Regions from separate parts of the Shewanella sp. SM87 genome, predicted to be linked through region 1. Evidence: predicted binding sites of a transcription regulator. Region 1 holds the regulator's gene; the other holds the start of a gene.
What was found. Region 1 encodes LexA, which represses DNA repair genes until DNA is damaged. Its sites were predicted from a motif close to TACTGTATNNNNATACAGTA; they were not measured.
Positions count from the first base shown of each region.

Region 2: the regulator LexA is predicted to act here: its motif matches at 5,294-5,313, upstream of L5M11_RS07325 (LexA family protein).

Region 1 covers NZ_JAKKSC010000016.1:70,744-78,978, forward strand. The annotation lists gene L5M11_RS13975 (DUF2909 family protein) at 1-155, shown strand, start outside; gene L5M11_RS13980 (cytochrome c oxidase subunit 3) at 160-1,035, opposite strand; gene L5M11_RS13985 (cytochrome c oxidase assembly protein) at 1,032-1,613, opposite strand; gene ctaD (cytochrome c oxidase subunit I) at 1,615-3,207, opposite strand; gene coxB (cytochrome c oxidase subunit II) at 3,217-4,749, opposite strand; gene L5M11_RS14000 (cell division inhibitor SulA) at 5,152-5,664, opposite strand; gene lexA (transcriptional repressor LexA) at 5,661-6,281, opposite strand; gene plsB (glycerol-3-phosphate 1-O-acyltransferase PlsB) at 6,442-8,235, shown strand, end outside.
Region 2 covers NZ_JAKKSC010000007.1:22,106-30,340, reverse strand. The annotation lists gene pglZ (BREX-3 system phosphatase PglZ) at 1-97, shown strand, start outside; gene L5M11_RS07355 (hypothetical protein) at 90-806, shown strand; gene L5M11_RS07350 (hypothetical protein) at 806-1,516, shown strand; gene L5M11_RS07345 (hypothetical protein) at 1,525-1,827, opposite strand; gene L5M11_RS07340 (hypothetical protein) at 1,829-2,128, shown strand; gene L5M11_RS07335 (ankyrin repeat domain-containing protein) at 2,233-4,956, shown strand; gene L5M11_RS07330 (hypothetical protein) at 5,041-5,181, shown strand; gene L5M11_RS07325 (LexA family protein) at 5,323-5,742, shown strand; gene L5M11_RS07320 (Y-family DNA polymerase) at 5,730-6,983, shown strand; gene L5M11_RS07315 (hypothetical protein) at 7,237-7,395, shown strand; gene L5M11_RS07310 (acetyltransferase) at 7,628-7,801, shown strand.

The DNA.
Region 1 (8,235 bases):
TAGGTCGCGCCTTGTTTATTATGGTGAAAGGTGATGAAAAAGTGCCTATGAGCCGTTATCTTGGTCGGCGAGTGATTTTCTCCGTGCTCGTTATCTTGTTATTGCTGGTGGCCTTAGGGACTGGGTTAATTAGCCCCAATCCCACGCCTTACTAAAGCACTAGAGAACGTAAACGAAAATAAACAAACACAGCCAGACCACATCCACAAAGTGCCAATACCAACTCCCCGCTTGGAAAGCAAAATGTTTATCTGCGCTAAAGTGCCCCTTCAACACTCTGAAAAACAACACGAATAAAAAGAGCGTCCCCAGTGTGACATGCATGCCGTGAAAGCCAGTTAACAGGAAGAAGGTGTTGCCATAAATCCCAGAGGTCAGGGTGAGTCCCATTTCCCGGTAGGCATGCATATATTCTTCTGCCTGTAAGGCAAGGAAACCCATACCCAAGAGTATGGTGATACCAAGCCAGAGAGTAATGGCAGAACGCTTGCCTTTTTCTAGGCTGACATGGGCGAAATGTAAGGTAACTGAGGAGGTTAGCAGTACGATAGTGTTGATTAATGGCAGTCCAGTCCATGGCATAGCTTGGGTTTTAGTACCATCTGGCGTAGTAATGAGCGGCCAAATAGCTTCAAACTGAGGCCAGAGTACTTCGTGGGTCATGGCATTATTCGATGCGCCACCGAGCCAAGGCACTGCGAACATGCGGGCATAAAATAGTGCCCCGAAAAAAGCGCCGAAAAACATGACTTCCGAAAAAATAAACCAGCTCATACCTTGGCGAAACGATCGATCCATTTGGCTAGAATAGAGCCCTGCCATCGACTCTTGGATCACGGTTCTAAACCAACCTACCAGCATGAATAGGATCACAGCTATCCCAACCAGCAGCACATAACCGCCACCGGATGCACCTGATTTCAATTGTTGCACGAAAAGGCCTGCACCAGAGGCGATTAAGAACAAGCCAATGGCACCTACAATAGGCCAAACACTTTGGGATGGAACGTAGTAAGTTTGATGTTTCGTTATCATTTTGCAGCTCCTTGCTCTATGGCAGACGCTAACTGCTTGTCGGTAATGTCGTAGAGAGTGTAAGAGAGGGTCAGAGTGTGGATAGACTCAGGTAACTGAGGATCCACATAGAAAATGAGCGGCAGCTCTGCGCTAGTGTCCGCCGCTAAGGGTTGTTGATTAAAGCAAAAGCATTCTGTTTTATTGAAATAAGCGGCACCTTGGCCGGGCGAAACTGAAGGTATCGCTTGGCCAATCGTTGCTTTAGCGGACATATTGCGAGCCAGAAATGCCGTATGGATTAGCTCGCCAGGGTGAACTTCGAGCCGTTTGGTTTGTGGCGCAAATGTCCATGGCATGCCTGTTTGTACCTGAGAAATAAATTCCACAGTCACTATTCGGCTTGTATCTACTGTGATTGCTTGATAATTACTCGCGGTATTGGAGGGTTTTCCATTGATACCGAGTTGCTCGCACAACACATCGTAGAGCGGCACCAGCGCGAATCCAAAGCCAAACATGCCAATACAGCCGATAACTAACATGCTGATAAGTTTACGATTTGACTTAGGTTTATCTTGCTGGTGTTGGGTTGCCATTTCATTTCACCTCAGGTGGTGTCGTGAAGGAGTGGTAAGGCGCAGGGCTTGGCAATGTCCATTCTAAACCCTCGGAACCTTCCCAAGGTTTAGCGGGAGCTTTTTCGCCGCCCCGGATGCACTTAATTACTAATACTAAGAAAATCAATTGCGATAAGCCGAAGGCGAACCCACCAATCGAGACGATTTGATTAACATCGGCAAATTGAATCGAGTAGTCAGGGATACGCCTTGGCATTCCTGCCAGCCCAAGGAAATGCATCGGGAAAAATAGCACATTGACTGAAATCACCGAGCACCAGAAATGCCATTGTCCCAGTTGTTCGTTGTACATGTGTCCCGTCCACTTAGGTAGCCAGTAATAGGCCGCTGCCATGATGGAGAAAATCGCACCAGTCACTAGTACATAATGGAAATGTGCCACAACAAAATAAGTATCGTGGTACTGGAAGTCGGCGGGCGTAATGGCGAGCATTAATCCCGAAAAACCGCCAATAGTGAAGAGTATGATAAAGGCTACAGCAAACAGCATGGGCGTTTCGAAACTGAGTGAGCCGCGCCACATAGTGGCAACCCAGTTAAACACTTTCACCCCAGTTGGCACTGCAATCAACATAGTGCAATACATGAAGAACAGCTCGGCAAACACTGGCATACCTGTGGTGAACATATGGTGCGCCCACACGAGGAATGACAGAATTGCAATACTAGCCGTAGCATAAACCATGGATGCATAGCCAAATAAGGGTTTACGACTGAAGGCGGGCACTATGGCAGAGATGATGCCAAAGGACGGCAAGATCATGATGTAAACTTCAGGGTGGCCGAAGAACCAGAAAATATGCTGGAACATCACAGGATCGCCGCCGCCAGCCGCATCGAAGAAACTCGTGCCGAAAAACTTATCGGTCAGCACCATAGTCACTGCGCCCGCGAGTACGGGCATAACCGCGATCAGTAGGAATGCCGTGATAAGCCAAGTCCACACAAATAATGGTAACTTCATCCATGTCATGCCTGGCGCGCGTAAATTCACTATGGTCACAATCACGTTGATCGCGCCCATGATCGAACTTATCCCCATGATGTGAATAGAAAATACAAAGAGCGCCGTGCTATCTGGGCTATAAGTTGTTGATAGTGGTGCGTAGAAGGTCCAACCAAAGTTTGGTCCGCCACCTTCCATAAACAACGAACTGAGAAGGATAGTGAAGGCGAAGGGGAGTATCCAAAAACTCCAGTTATTCATCCGTGGCAGCGCCATATCGGGCGCTCCTATCATCATAGGGATCAGCCAGTTAGCAAGCCCTGTAAAGGCTGGCATTACCGCACCGAATACCATGATCAGCCCATGAACAGTTGTCATTTGGTTGAAAAAGTTGGGCTCGACCAATTGTAATCCAGGTTGAAAGAGTTCAGCGCGGATCACCATGGCCATAGCGCCACCGGTTAAGAACATAATGAAGCTGAACCATAAATACAAAGTACCTATGTCTTTATGGTTGGTGGTTAGCAGCCAGCGCATGATGCCCTTTGGCGCACCATGATGATGGTCATCATGGGCTGCGGTTTGATCTTGAGTCGTTGTGCTCATCATTATCCCCTACTGTCCATGACTTGCGATATCAGCAGGTTGCACTGTATCGCCGGTATTGTTGCCCCAAGCATTGCGTTCATAGGTAATGACTGCTGCAAGTTGCTGTGGGCTAAGCTGTTTGCCAAATGCCTGCATAGCCGTGCCCGTTTTGCCGTGCATCACAATATCGATGTGATTGGCGACTGGTCCAATGGCGATAGCACTACCCACTAGCGCGGGGAAGGCGGGTAGTATTCCTGCACCTGTCACTTGATGGCAGGCAGCACAGAAGGTCGCGTAGACAGTTTCACCTTCGGCCATGAGGGCGTCATGGCTGAGTGTGGGGAGGCTTGCGGGATCGACTGCAGCTGAGACGTCTGCAGGCGCGGGTGTCGGAGTTGTACTGCTTGGTACCGCGGCGGATGTTTGTGCAGAATTGCCGTCCATGTACTCGTTGACGTCTTTGGCTTGCACTGCATCGCCAGTATTATTGCCCCAAGCATTACGCTCGTAGGTAGTCACTGCCGCGATTTCTTGTGCAGTCAATTGCTTACTAAACGCTTGCATGGCAGTACCCGTTTTACCGTTGAGCACAATTTCAAGGTGACCGCTGAGTGGTCCCGTTGCAATCGGGCTACCTTTAAGGGGCGGAAATACGCCTTGCAACCCTTCGCCATTGGGCTGGTGGCAGGCTGCGCAGTGTCCGAGGTAAACTTGTTCGCCTAGAGTCATCAACTCTTCTTTACTTAGGGTTTGTGATAAAGCGGCTTGAGCGGCTTCAGCCGCAGCATCTGCGGCTTGTTTTTGCTCTGTGACCCAAGCCTCAAACTCGGCTTCGGGTAACGCTTGTACTACGATAGGCATAAAACCATGGTCTTTTCCGCAGAGTTCGGCGCATTGACCGCGGTAAATGCCGGGTTTGTCGATGCGAGTCCAAGCTTCATTGATAAATCCAGGGTTGGCATCTTTCTTAATGGCAAAGGCGGGCACCCACCAAGAATGTATGACATCCTCTGAAGTCATCAGAAAGCGGATTTTGCGGTTTATCGGTAGAACGAGCGGTTTATCGACTTCCAATAGATAGTTTTCACCCTTGGTTTCGGTGCCTTCAATTTGTGCTCTGGGTGTTGTAAGTATGCTATAAAAATCAATATCTTGATCGAAATAGCTGTAATGCCATTTCCATTGGGAACCCGTGACTTTTACGGTGAGATCGGCGTTACTGGGATCTTCCATTGCGATTAAAGTTTTTGTCGCTGGAATCGCCATTAAGATCAAAATGATAAATGGCAGAATCGTCCAAGCGATTTCAACTTTAGTGCTTTCGTGAAAGTGGGACGCGACAGCGCCTTTGGATTTTCTGTGGTTGATCATGGCGTAAATCATGACGCCAAAGACCACTAGGCCTATTGCGCAGCAGATATACAAGATGGTCATGTGCAAGTGATAAACCTTGCCACTGATCTCGGTCACGCCAGGGGTCATGTTGAACCGCATGTCCGCGGCGGTCAACGGTGGTGCGAAAAGCACCACGAGTAAACAATACAACAATTGCTTCACAAGACTTCTCCTCTGCCAATTGCGAATAGCAACTACAAAGAAGAGCAACACAGTAAGTCTCAACTCTATGCAAACTCTTCAGTTCCCAAAAAAGCTTTTTTGACTTCAACGTGCGTTGGCGGCTGTTACTTTTAATCAAGTATTGTTACTGCTGGTAATTAGCCACGCTGGCACATACTGCTGAAATAAATCTGTTCTCTATTTTTAGTGGCGCTTCGAGTTCGATAAATACTCGATTCATTGACCACGGAAGGTGATATATCATCACCGACTTAACCAACCATACTTGCTGTTTAAATATTGATCAAGATCACTTATTTATCTAATTATCTGAAAAATTGCCAAAAAAAAGCCTCACATTCATAGGTGAGGCGGCTTTCAAGGTAAAAATTAAATGAATATTTAGTGTACAGCGCTAAAAAAAGATTGCTGACCGAAGAGATTGCCTTGCTCAATGCGTACGTCGGCATGTAAGTGACTGTTTACGTCTTCAAGCACTATGCCCATAGCTCGGGCACTTTTAGCCACGATTTGTAGGCGTCGATTATCCCGCGCATCCAATGATTGAGTCCAAGTAATGACTGCACTGGACGTACCACTTGTTAGGGCTTTCTCCATCGCCCACAGGGTTTCGACTTCATCTTTAGCATGTACCAGCAAAACTCTATCCATACGCACACCTGCGCTGGCGAGCATTTGCTTGTAGCCAATACTTGGAGGGTTGATGAGCACTAACCAACGGCCCTGTTGGCTTAACTGAGCGAGTTGTGCACTCAGATGAATTAATTCTTGGCGACCTTGAGTCTTAGTTGGCATGCAGGCGATGGGCGCATGGTGCCAGTCATAGTCAGCATCACGGACTTCATCGAGCCACAGGCCCGGATGGCGGGGGGCATTGCCAAGTAGTTTATTCATAGCCAATCTCCATTACGGATCACACCGACGGCGAGTCCTTCAATTGTTAAACTTTGGAAGCCTAAATCCACTTTAATCGGGGAGTAATCTTCATTTTCGGCATGTAGATAGACTACATTACCTTTTTTTTCGAAACGTTTAACAGTGACATCGTCATCGACTCTAGCGACAACCACTTGACCATTTCTAGCTTGTTCTACTTTATGAACTGCCAGCAAATCACCTTCGAGAATACCGATATTTTTCATGCTGTCGCCCTTTACTCGCAGTAAAAAATCGGCGGCGGGATGAAACATGCTTGGGTCGACTTGGTAGTACTGTTCAACATGTTCTTGGGCGAGGATAGGTTCACCCGCGGCCACTTGGCCGATGAGCGGTAAACCTGTTTCAGTCAAATCTTCGATTTCCGCAGGCAGACGAATGCCTCGAGATGTGCCTGGCATGATCTCAATGCAGCCCTTTTTTGCCAACGCTTTAAGATGTTCTTCAGCCGCATTGGCGCTCTTAAAACCTAAACGGGTTGCGATTTCTGCCCGAGTGGGTGGCATGCCAGTATCGGCAATATTTCGTTTAATTAGCTCTAAAATTTCAGCTTGGCGTGGCGTCAAAGGTCTCATGGTGTTTCCTGTTTTTCTATACAGTTACTGTTAGTATATACAGTATTATTTGCAGCGCAAGTATTAACCACTTTTTAGCTATGTTGGAGAGAATTAGCGAATATTGCCCATAGTCTGGTATTCTATCGGGCTAGTAAACGCACTTAATTGCATAAGAATAATGCCTAAACACGACTCTCTTTGGTTGAAATCATTACGTTGGATCCAAAAACACTTAGTGCACACTATTGTGGTACCTCAGGATCCCTTTGCCGATCTGAATCTGGATGCTTCCAGACCCCTTGTTTATGTGATGAAAACAGAATCTCTCAGTGACATAGCTGCTTTGAGCGAAATAACGGCTAAGTTAGGTTTACCAAGCCCTTATGAGCCTCTAGTGGCTAATGGTGTGACTGCGCCTCGGGTTGTCTGTCTTCAAGGACGTAAGCCACTGTTTGGCGAACGTGCTGGTAATGAGCCTTTCCTCGAATGCTTTATGCGTTTGTTAGCCGTGCATAAGGAACGTCCTGAATTGGATATTCAACTTGTGCCCGTGAGCTTGTATTGGGGTCGAACGCCAGGGAAAGAAGACGACACTATGAAGGCGGCCGTATTTGAGCGGGAAAACCCGACTTGGCTGCGCAAGTGCTTGATGATTCTGTTCTTAGGTCGACATAACTTCGTGCAGTTTTCGAATGCCGTATCCCTGCGTTACATGGCTGACGAACATGGCACCGACATGGGGATTGCCCATAAGTTAGCACGGGTTGCGCGCGTGCATTTCCGTCGTCAACGTAAGGTAATGACAGGGCCTGTGCTGCCAAACCGCCAAGCACTGTTTCATTCGTTACTCAAATCTGAGTCGCTGCGCAAAGCGATTCAAGAAGAAGCCGCCAGTAAAAAGATTTCTGAGACCCAAGCGCGCGAGACGGCTATTGAGTACCTCGATGAAATAGCAGCCGATTACTCAGATAGTTTAGTGCGTATTGCCGAGCGTTTCTTAACTTGGTTGTGGAACAAGCTTTATAGCGGGATCAACATTAAAGGCGCCGAGCAAGTTCGCCAGCTGCATCACGATGGCCACGAGATTGTTTATGTGCCTTGCCATCGCAGCCACATGGATTACCTGCTGTTATCGTATATTTTGTATTATCAAGGCATGGTTCCGCCGCACATTGCTGCTGGCATCAACCTCAACTTCTGGCCCGCGGGACCTATGTTCCGTCGCGGTGGTGCCTTCTTTATCCGCCGTAGTTTTAATGGCAACAAGCTGTATACCGCAGTATTTCGTGAGTATTTAGATCAGCTGTTTGCTAAAGGTTATTCGGTGGAATACTTCTCCGAAGGTGGCCGTTCACGTACTGGCCGTCTGTTGGCGCCGAAAACTGGCATGATCGCCATGACGATGAACAGCGTACTGCGCGGTATTGAACGTCCTGTCACACTTGTGCCTGTGTATTTAGGCTATGACCATGTGATGGAAGTGGCGACTTACCATAAAGAGTTAAGCGGTAAGAAAAAGAAAAAAGAATCTGTGTGGCAGGTGTTCGGTGCCATTCGCAAATTAGGTAATTTTGGCCAAGGTTACGTGAATTTTGGCGAGCCTATTACCTTACAAAATTTCTTAAATGAGCGTGCGCCAAACTGGCGTGCTGAGTTGGCCGATGATCCCGAGCAGAAACCAAGTTGGTTAACTCCAGCGGTAAACGTGCTGGCTAATCGGGTGATGACGCGTATCAATGATGCCGCAGCCGCGAGTTCGGTGACTTTGACTAGCTTAGTCTTACTGGCGACAGATCAAAACGCCTTAGAACGTAGTCTGCTGGAGCGTCAGCTTGATTTGTATCTGACCCTACTCAAAAAAGTGCCTTACACTTCTTATACATCTGTTGCGGAAGGTGATGGTAAGCATTTAGTGCAGCAAGGTTTAGAGCTGAACAAGTTTGTTGTTAGTGCCGATCCTTTAGGGGAAATA
Region 2 (8,235 bases), on a different contig from region 1:
TAAGGGCGAAAATGTTGTTGGGCACGGTGGTATAAGCTTACATGAAGTAGTGGTTCCATTAGCTGTAATTACCTCAAAGCCAATACAATATGAATAAATTTACTAGCTTTAGCCGGCACCTAGACAAGGTTTGGCTTGAGCAAACACTCGCTTGGGTTGCCCAAGGTAATGACCATGCGACACTAAACTCTGCAATAGAAACCATGTTGACTGGCACGGTTAAAACGCCAGAGAATCGGCGTAAAGCCAGAAATCTATTAGTTGCGATATGGGCTGCGCGCGAACAGCCTGAATATAAGCCGTTCGACTGTGCTGCGCTGGCGCTTTATCACAAAGCTGAACAGTCATCATTGGTATTGCAATGGGGAATGCTTATTGCCAGAAAACCTTTTTTTGCTGCAGTGGCGCGTTTTATTGGCCGTTACAGCAAGTTGAATTCGAGTTTTCAATCAGCACAAGTTAACCGACGTATGTGCGAGTTATATGGTGAGACAGAGTCTACAGCGCGCGCAACACGAGCTGTGCTAAAAACGATGCAAGAACTCGGTGTGTTGGTTAAAGATGACTCTGGCGCCTTGTTTACTGCATCACCATCAAAAATTACTGATGCAGATGAAATCAATTGGATGCTAAAAGGGCAGTTAATGACAGACTGCCAGACTAGCCGAGCCTTGGATGAAGCATTACAGGATCCACTGTGGTTTCCATTTGACTTTACTTTTAATGCCAGCCAGGTTGCGAACCATTGGTTTGAGTTGCATCAGCAAGGCAACAGTATGTATTTATTTTTAAAACAGGATGTTTAATGAAACCTGCTATTGGCTTTAATCGCCACCTCGAAATGAGTTGGCTAACACAAACTGCAATTTGGGCCGCTGGTGGATTTGATGGGGTTGAACTTAAAAAGCACATTGACAGTCTACTAGCACCGTCTTTTAGTAGCCAAGTAGCCATGGATAAGACGCGAAACTTGTTGTTTGGGATCTGGAGTTCACAATCAAAAGCCTCTCCGCAATCTTTCCATGATGAGGCTTGCAAACTGTTGCTCAGTCACAGTGAACAGAGCTTAGTTTTACACTGGGGATTGCTGATCGCGAGATATCCATTTTTCTACTCTGTCGTTTCTCAGCTAGGGCGAATTGCAAGGCATGATCGTGCTTTTGTCTACGGTCAGTTGGAGCAAAGAGTAGCTGATGAGTACGGTGATACTTCGACCATCAAACGTTCTATGCAGTTTGTGATCCGAACGCTGACCAATTTGGGATTAATTTCGAGCGCTAAGACTGGCGTCTATCAGTTATCTAAGCCTATTACAGTGACCTCTCCGGTGCTAGTTGCTTGGCTGGCTAAAGCGATTATCCTTGCTAACGATGACAGAAGTAGAAGCCTAGAGATGCTCAACTCTGACCCAGCAGTTTTTCCTTTTGATGTGTTCTTCAGTGAAAATAGCTTGAGTCAATCTACGTTTCTTGAACTACATCATCAAGCATCTGATACTGTAGCTTTCCTTAATTGAGTAGCTAATCACAGCCAATGTTCTGGAATAGTTAGCTCAAAATTCCCGGCAATATACTGAAGCATCGTGATGATCTCCCGGTGCTTTTTTTCATCATAAGCTAGGCCATCTTGCCTTTGAGTTATAAGGGTTTGCAGCTCAAGCAGTTGAAACATCCCCAGACGATAAAAATTACCCCAGCTTGGCTCACCAAAGAGGTTGTAAATGACTTGCGTATCATCCCGTTCACTTGCAAGCCGCTTTGGCCCCTGGACTTTGGTCAGGGCTACTTCGGCTGCGTCTTTGTCTTCGTAGGTGTTGAGGAGTTTCATAATGAGTTCGGTACTGGATTTTTGGCAAGCGGATATTGAACTTGATATGGCGAGTAATTGCAAATTCTGGTTTCGATTTTGTCTGATAGACTTGGCAGATACATATAGATGTATTTCTCAAATATCAGCGGATACCTTTAGTTTAAGTGTTTTAAAGAATCCGCTTCAAGATCCTGAGATAGTGGTACATTCAGTTTATATAGACTTGGATAGGTCTAGTAAAAAGGAAGAATTTGAGATTGTGGTTCAAGCAAACACTTCAACCAAATTAGTTGAAAGCAATTCTAAAATAAGTACATAAAGAAGTTGCTCATTTGCTTTATAGGGGGATACATCAGGTTTCAGTGAAAACAAGGAATGGAATTGCCAGAATGATCAGCAGTCGGTCAGCTAAAGGAACTAACGATGAGCAGTTTGCCACTAATTGAGTCTATTTTGCTTGAAATCCGCCAAAGTGCGGGGATTCAAGGTTACCCAACAAACAAAAAAGATAAGTTTGCCAAGGGCCAGTTAAGCCTGGATATGCACAGGGTGATGGGCGTAGAAACGTTAGAGGCTGTCTTTGACGCCTTTGACATGGATCCGCAAATGCAACTCGATGCAATGGATAACCTAATGGAGTTTGCTAATGCTTATAAGCAGATTGAGCTAAATACATGGACCTTTGCTGTAGACCCGCGGCAAATTGTCTGGGATATGTTGGGCTATTTTCTCGTGCCAAGCCTGGCACGTCGAGTTGCATTTTGGAACCTGCCTAAACCGTTAGATGCGGGAATGCCGGGTGGTCGATTCTGGTATCTTCCTGAGATTATTGAACATAACGGAAATGCCACTTTATATATGCCAGTTGCGCAAGTGGTAGACTGGTTGCTTGACTTGCTCGGAATGCCACTAGAAGTGTTCTCTGATCAACGCAGTGATTCTACTGATGGCCTGCATGAGGGGCTGAGACGATCCCTATATAACTGGCGAGCTGCCACACCCATCAGCCCTGATTCTATCGAAAAGTATTTTGCAGATGATGCACAACTCAGTTTCGATGGTGCATTTCAATTTTACGATAGTCACACACCTGCCCAGCAGTTCAATACCGCATTAGCATTTGTTAAAGGTAAAAACCTTTCAGCTGAGCTGCTGAGTATGGAAATCCCGATGACTCAACCAGGGCTGTTGGACGCTATTTTAGCTGGCAGTGCCAGTGAGGAAGAGCAAGCCAGGTTTGTTATATGCATAGCGCAACGATATGCTGTGCCGTCAATGAAAACCATACGCCAACGCTTTCTACTTGCGCGTACTGTACAGGATGGATACTCGCGCTTATTGAAGTTTCTGTGTCCTGATATTGATCGCCAGTGCGTTGATGAACAGCAAAACAAAGTACTGCAATTATTTGGTATTTATAAATTTGTTTATAACACCACTATTGCAGCCTGGCGTAATTGTGGCGATCAAGGTGAAGCTGCTGAAAATCGTTGGTTTGAAAAACAGCTACCAGAGTGGGATAAGTTCGGTATTTTCCTATCAATTCTCCCGTCATGTCACACAACGGCAAACCAGCAACTTGCACAATTGCTGACGCGGCGTTTTTATAACATTACACCTGACGATGCGCTGGAAGATCACATCGGTTTCAGTCCTGAGTCAGCTGCGTTAATTATTCAGCGTAATATCGAAAGAGCTAAATCGTTTTATTCTGAAATGGAAAGAGCTGAGCAACTGCTATCCAGAATGCAAGTAGCCTCTCCCTGGAGAGCGCTTCAGAATGAACAAAGTTACTGGGTGGTAAGTCAGGTTGCTGCGCATCCCCGGCTTTCCACCAATGCGAGAAGCCTTGCTGTAAATCGTTTGCGTGAGTTAGCTGTTTCGCCTGCTGAAACTGTTCAAGCCATTCTTTTAGAATTGGGTGGTTTTTTGAATGGTGAGCGTAAGCAAAGACCAAAAGACACTGCCGCACAAGTTGCTTTGCTTCTTGCCGAGGTAGAGGAAAACAAAGGCAGTGAACTCTGGAAAGCGCCTATTCTCCAGTATAAAGCTAAGCATTTGCTGGCTTGCAACCAATTTGAAGATGCAGCGAAATGCTTTAGGGAAGCTCTAGATGCTGTAAATGATCGCAACTACGGTTCGGTGCGTGGCGAGATTGCCAGAGATGCTTTTGCTTTATCGGTCGCCAATCAAAAACTAATTCATAACAACCATGAAAAGTTCTATCGTGAGATGCTTGCTGGTGGAATGATGAGTGAGTGTGATCAAATACCTTCAATTGAAGATACAGCGCGGTGGGTATCTGATTATTTTTGGGAAACACTCTATAAACCTTATCCGGGTGTGCCGGCAATTGTCAGAGGTAACAGCAAGCAATTTGATCAGGCTTTTAAAGATCTGGTGAAACTGCTTGAAGCGGGTACAGAAAGCGAGCTGTCCCAGTGGATTAAATCTAACCGGCAGCTACTCAATTCAAACATACCGGAAGTGGATGGTAACTCTGTCTTAATGCAACTTGTTAAAATGAGAAGTAGCTTTATAGAACGGTTACCAATTATAAAGCAAATGGCACCTTTTGAGTTACAGGGTGATGTGGACAGGTTTAACTTGTTGCTTAACAAGTGGCGAAACTTCATCGCTCAACTTGCTAATGAGCACCCCAAACAACTAAATATTGTCGATATTAAGGGACAAACACCATTAATGCTGGCGGCTCAGGCCGGTGATGCTGAATTAGTCAAAATCATGCTTGAGGCGGGTGCCAATCCAGATTTACAAGACATAAAAGGTATGACAGCTCTGCATTCAGCAGCTAAATCACACAGCGTTGATTGTGTGAACTACCTATTAAGCCTGTCATGTCGTTTAGATTTGGTCACCGTCGATGGGAGAACTCCGCTTCACACCGCAACCTGGATGGGTAACCTGCATGCTGTGCGGCAGCTAATAGCGAGCGCACCTAAAATGGCCTGGCATCGTGATGCCGACAAACAGACGCCATTAGAGTTAGCAGAGCATTTGATTGAAAATCCAGACGAGTTTGAGCGACTGTCAGAAGAGAGGGCGAAATTTGGGTCACGATGTGCAACGCCTGAAGAATTAGAGCAAGTAGCAAAGGCATTAGAAAATGTTGCTGCTGTCTGTTAAAGGGCCGAGCTATTTCGCCCGAACATTAGGCTCTCACATAGCAATTGTTCAAACACTTAAATTTAAACTCCGAGGAAAACCATCATGAGCAGAACACCAAACGATGATCGTAGTGACAGCATGAATCCGAATAATGACGCTTACTGGGATAGCCTAGACAACCATGCTAATCAGTTAAATCCTAATCATGATGAATACCAAGGTTATGATGAGGAAGAGGATTAGAATTAGAAGAAGGTAACGTCACCATCACAAGAAATTCCTTAGCTTGTGGTGGTGACATCTCAGTGTTGAGTTTGAGAGTTAAACTTGCCAGCCGCATGATTACTGCTAGAATAACTGTATATTTAACCAGTGGTGTTAGTTATGCGTATCATACCAATCTATGCAAGTGCAGGGCTCACAGGGTTTGAAAGCCCTGCAGAAGAGTATCGCCAGCTTGGCCTGAGTTTAGATCAACTCCTGATTATTCATCCAAACGCGACCTTTATGGGGTTTGCTCGGGGGGATTCAATGCAGGGCGTTGGCATTTATTTTGGTGACTTGTTGATAGTCGATCGCCATGAAACGGCCCGTGATGGTGATGTGATTGTCGCCAATTTTAACGGCGAGTTTGTTTGTAAAATTATCGACAAAACTAGTCGGTTACTGCTATCCGCAAACGAGCAGTTTCAGCCTCAACCTATCCATGATTACGACACCTTCAGCATAGAAGGTGTCGTAGTGAGTTCAATCCGTTTTCACCGCCAAAACCCGACTTTAGCTAATTTAAAATGTATGCTCTAGTTGATGCCAATAGCTTTTATTGCAGCGCTGAGCAGGTGTTTCGTCCGGACTGGCGTGGCAAACCGATGATCGTCCTTAGCAATAACGATGGCTGCATCGTGGCAGCTAATCGTCAAGCAAAGGAGTTAGGGATCCCCAAATTTGCACCTTATTTTCAGTTAAAGGAACAATGCCAAAAGTTAGGGGTGATTGCCTGCTCAAGCAATTATGAACTCTATGCCGATCTATCCACCAAGATGATGAGTATTATCGGCCGCTTTGCTCCAGAGCAGCATGTGTATTCCATTGACGAGAGTTTTTTATCTTTTAAGCATTGCCCTGCGATCAAGTTTCTATATGAACAAGGGCAGTTAATTCGCCGTGCAGTGTGGAAAGAAGCACGCTTACCTGTATGTGTAGGTATAGGCGCGACCTTAACGTTGGCCAAGCTGGCAAACCACGCAGCCAAAAAATTACCCGGTTATAACGGTGTTTGCGTAATAGATAATGAGCCAGACCGACTCACTATTTTAAAGTCGGTAGAAGTGGGCGAGGTATGGGGGATTGGTCGCCGCATCAGTAAAAAGCTGGCACTAATGGAAATTAATACCGCTTATGATCTGGCAAGAATGCCGGCCGGACTCGCCCGCAAACAATTTAATATCGAGATTGAACGCACCGTAAGAGAACTCAACGGCCAAGCATGTAAACAATGGGATGAGGCAAGGGCAGATAAAAAGCAAATCTTCTCGACTCGCAGTGTGGGTGAACGCATCACCGATTACCAACAACTCCACCAAGCCTTAAGTAAGCATATTGGCATTGCTGCCGCCAAAGCCAGAAGGCAAGGTTCGTTATGTAAAACCATGCTGCTGTTCGCCAATAATTCTCCCTATGATGAGCAGCCAACAGGCGCTAAAACATTAGTTAACTTTCCATGTGCCACAAATTGCAGCGCCGAGCTCACCCACGCAATGAGCGCGGCCGCCCCTAAATTGTTTAGGCAAGGGGTGCGCTATTATAAAATCGGTGTGGGCTTGTTAGATTTAGTCAGCGAGAAACACCGCCAGTTTGACCTATTCAATGCACCCTCCGCTAATCCTCAGCTAATGCGTACCCTCGATAGTGTTAACCACCGCTATGGTAGCGATACCTTATTCCTCGCCGCCCAAGGCATTGATCAAAAATGGACCATGCGTCGCGAACTACTTACCCCGCAGTACACTACAGACTGGGGATGTTTGCCACATATTAAATGCTAGAGTCAGGCTGAGGTTACCTTCAAGGAAAGTAACACGAGTCTTGAATTACAACACTATCGGCTTTTAATTACCGCTGAAAGACACCTTTGATACTGGCTGATGCACAAAGTGGCTATTCGTGAAAAATAATGAATAAATTATGGGTTTAAGATATAGTTATTAATAATTGTTGTATATTTACAAGTGGTTAACTGTTGAAATTTTTCCACGTCATAATGGTTATCTAAGTTGTTGCAGATTTTGGTAGGTATTAATGATTATCAAGCGTCGCAAGGTCAAATCGACAGCTTTCTCTGATTTTGTGCGCAACGCATCACCCAGGGAGAAAAGTGATTTTTTTGAAAAAGTTATCGAAGAGGCGATTCAAAAACAAAAAGAGGTGATAGCCAAAGCGAATGAGATCGATGGTTAGGTATATGGCATGCTATATTTATTTACAAATGTCAGTACAAAAACTGCTTTAGTTACAAGAGACTTAACGGCTTGTCGCATAAGTCGATGCCTCCAAACAACAAGTCTTTGTTCGGTTGTACGCAAGGAAATACTGCCGGATATCGGCGTCTGATTGACGTCCTGTCAATTCGCATTTTTAGCTTGATGGGGTATGTATACAGTTAGCAAGTCGAAGTACATGAAGCCATAGAATGATAAATAGAAAATTAGAAATTTACGGTGTTCAAGTGGTTACAAGGCCGAAGCTCAAAGCGACCAAGCAACTTGATTTATCAGGTGACTTTGGGCGTCAAATCGTGAAGTCAGAAACAGAACGAGTATTAAGAACCCATCCTAAAACTTTCCAAAAACTGGCTGATATGTAATTTGTGGCAGAGTATACTTGTTGTGGTCTACTAAAACTTACAGACCATGCAAGCGTTATTTCACGTTTGCCTGTTAGTGATGAAGCCGTTGCTCAAACAACGTCTGATCTTGGCATTGAAGCCATCAAAATAAATCACAGATGTGCGAATAGCAGTTAAATATAGCGACTATTGCTAGTTGTAGTTAAATTTTTATTGACTTCCAGGTAAGTTTGTAAAAATCAATAAATTCAATTAGTTATACTGTTGTTTTGAGCTGAAATTGAGGAGCCGGATTCCCAGGGTAAGTCATTGGTCTAATTGAAGAAATTATCAAAAATCGGAAGTAATGCAAAAAGTAATGCAGCCCTGTGTTACGTCATTATTAACGATACTTTTCAATGCGTTATGCCATGAAGTAGACTCCCTCTCTCACCGCCAAATTATTAAACAAA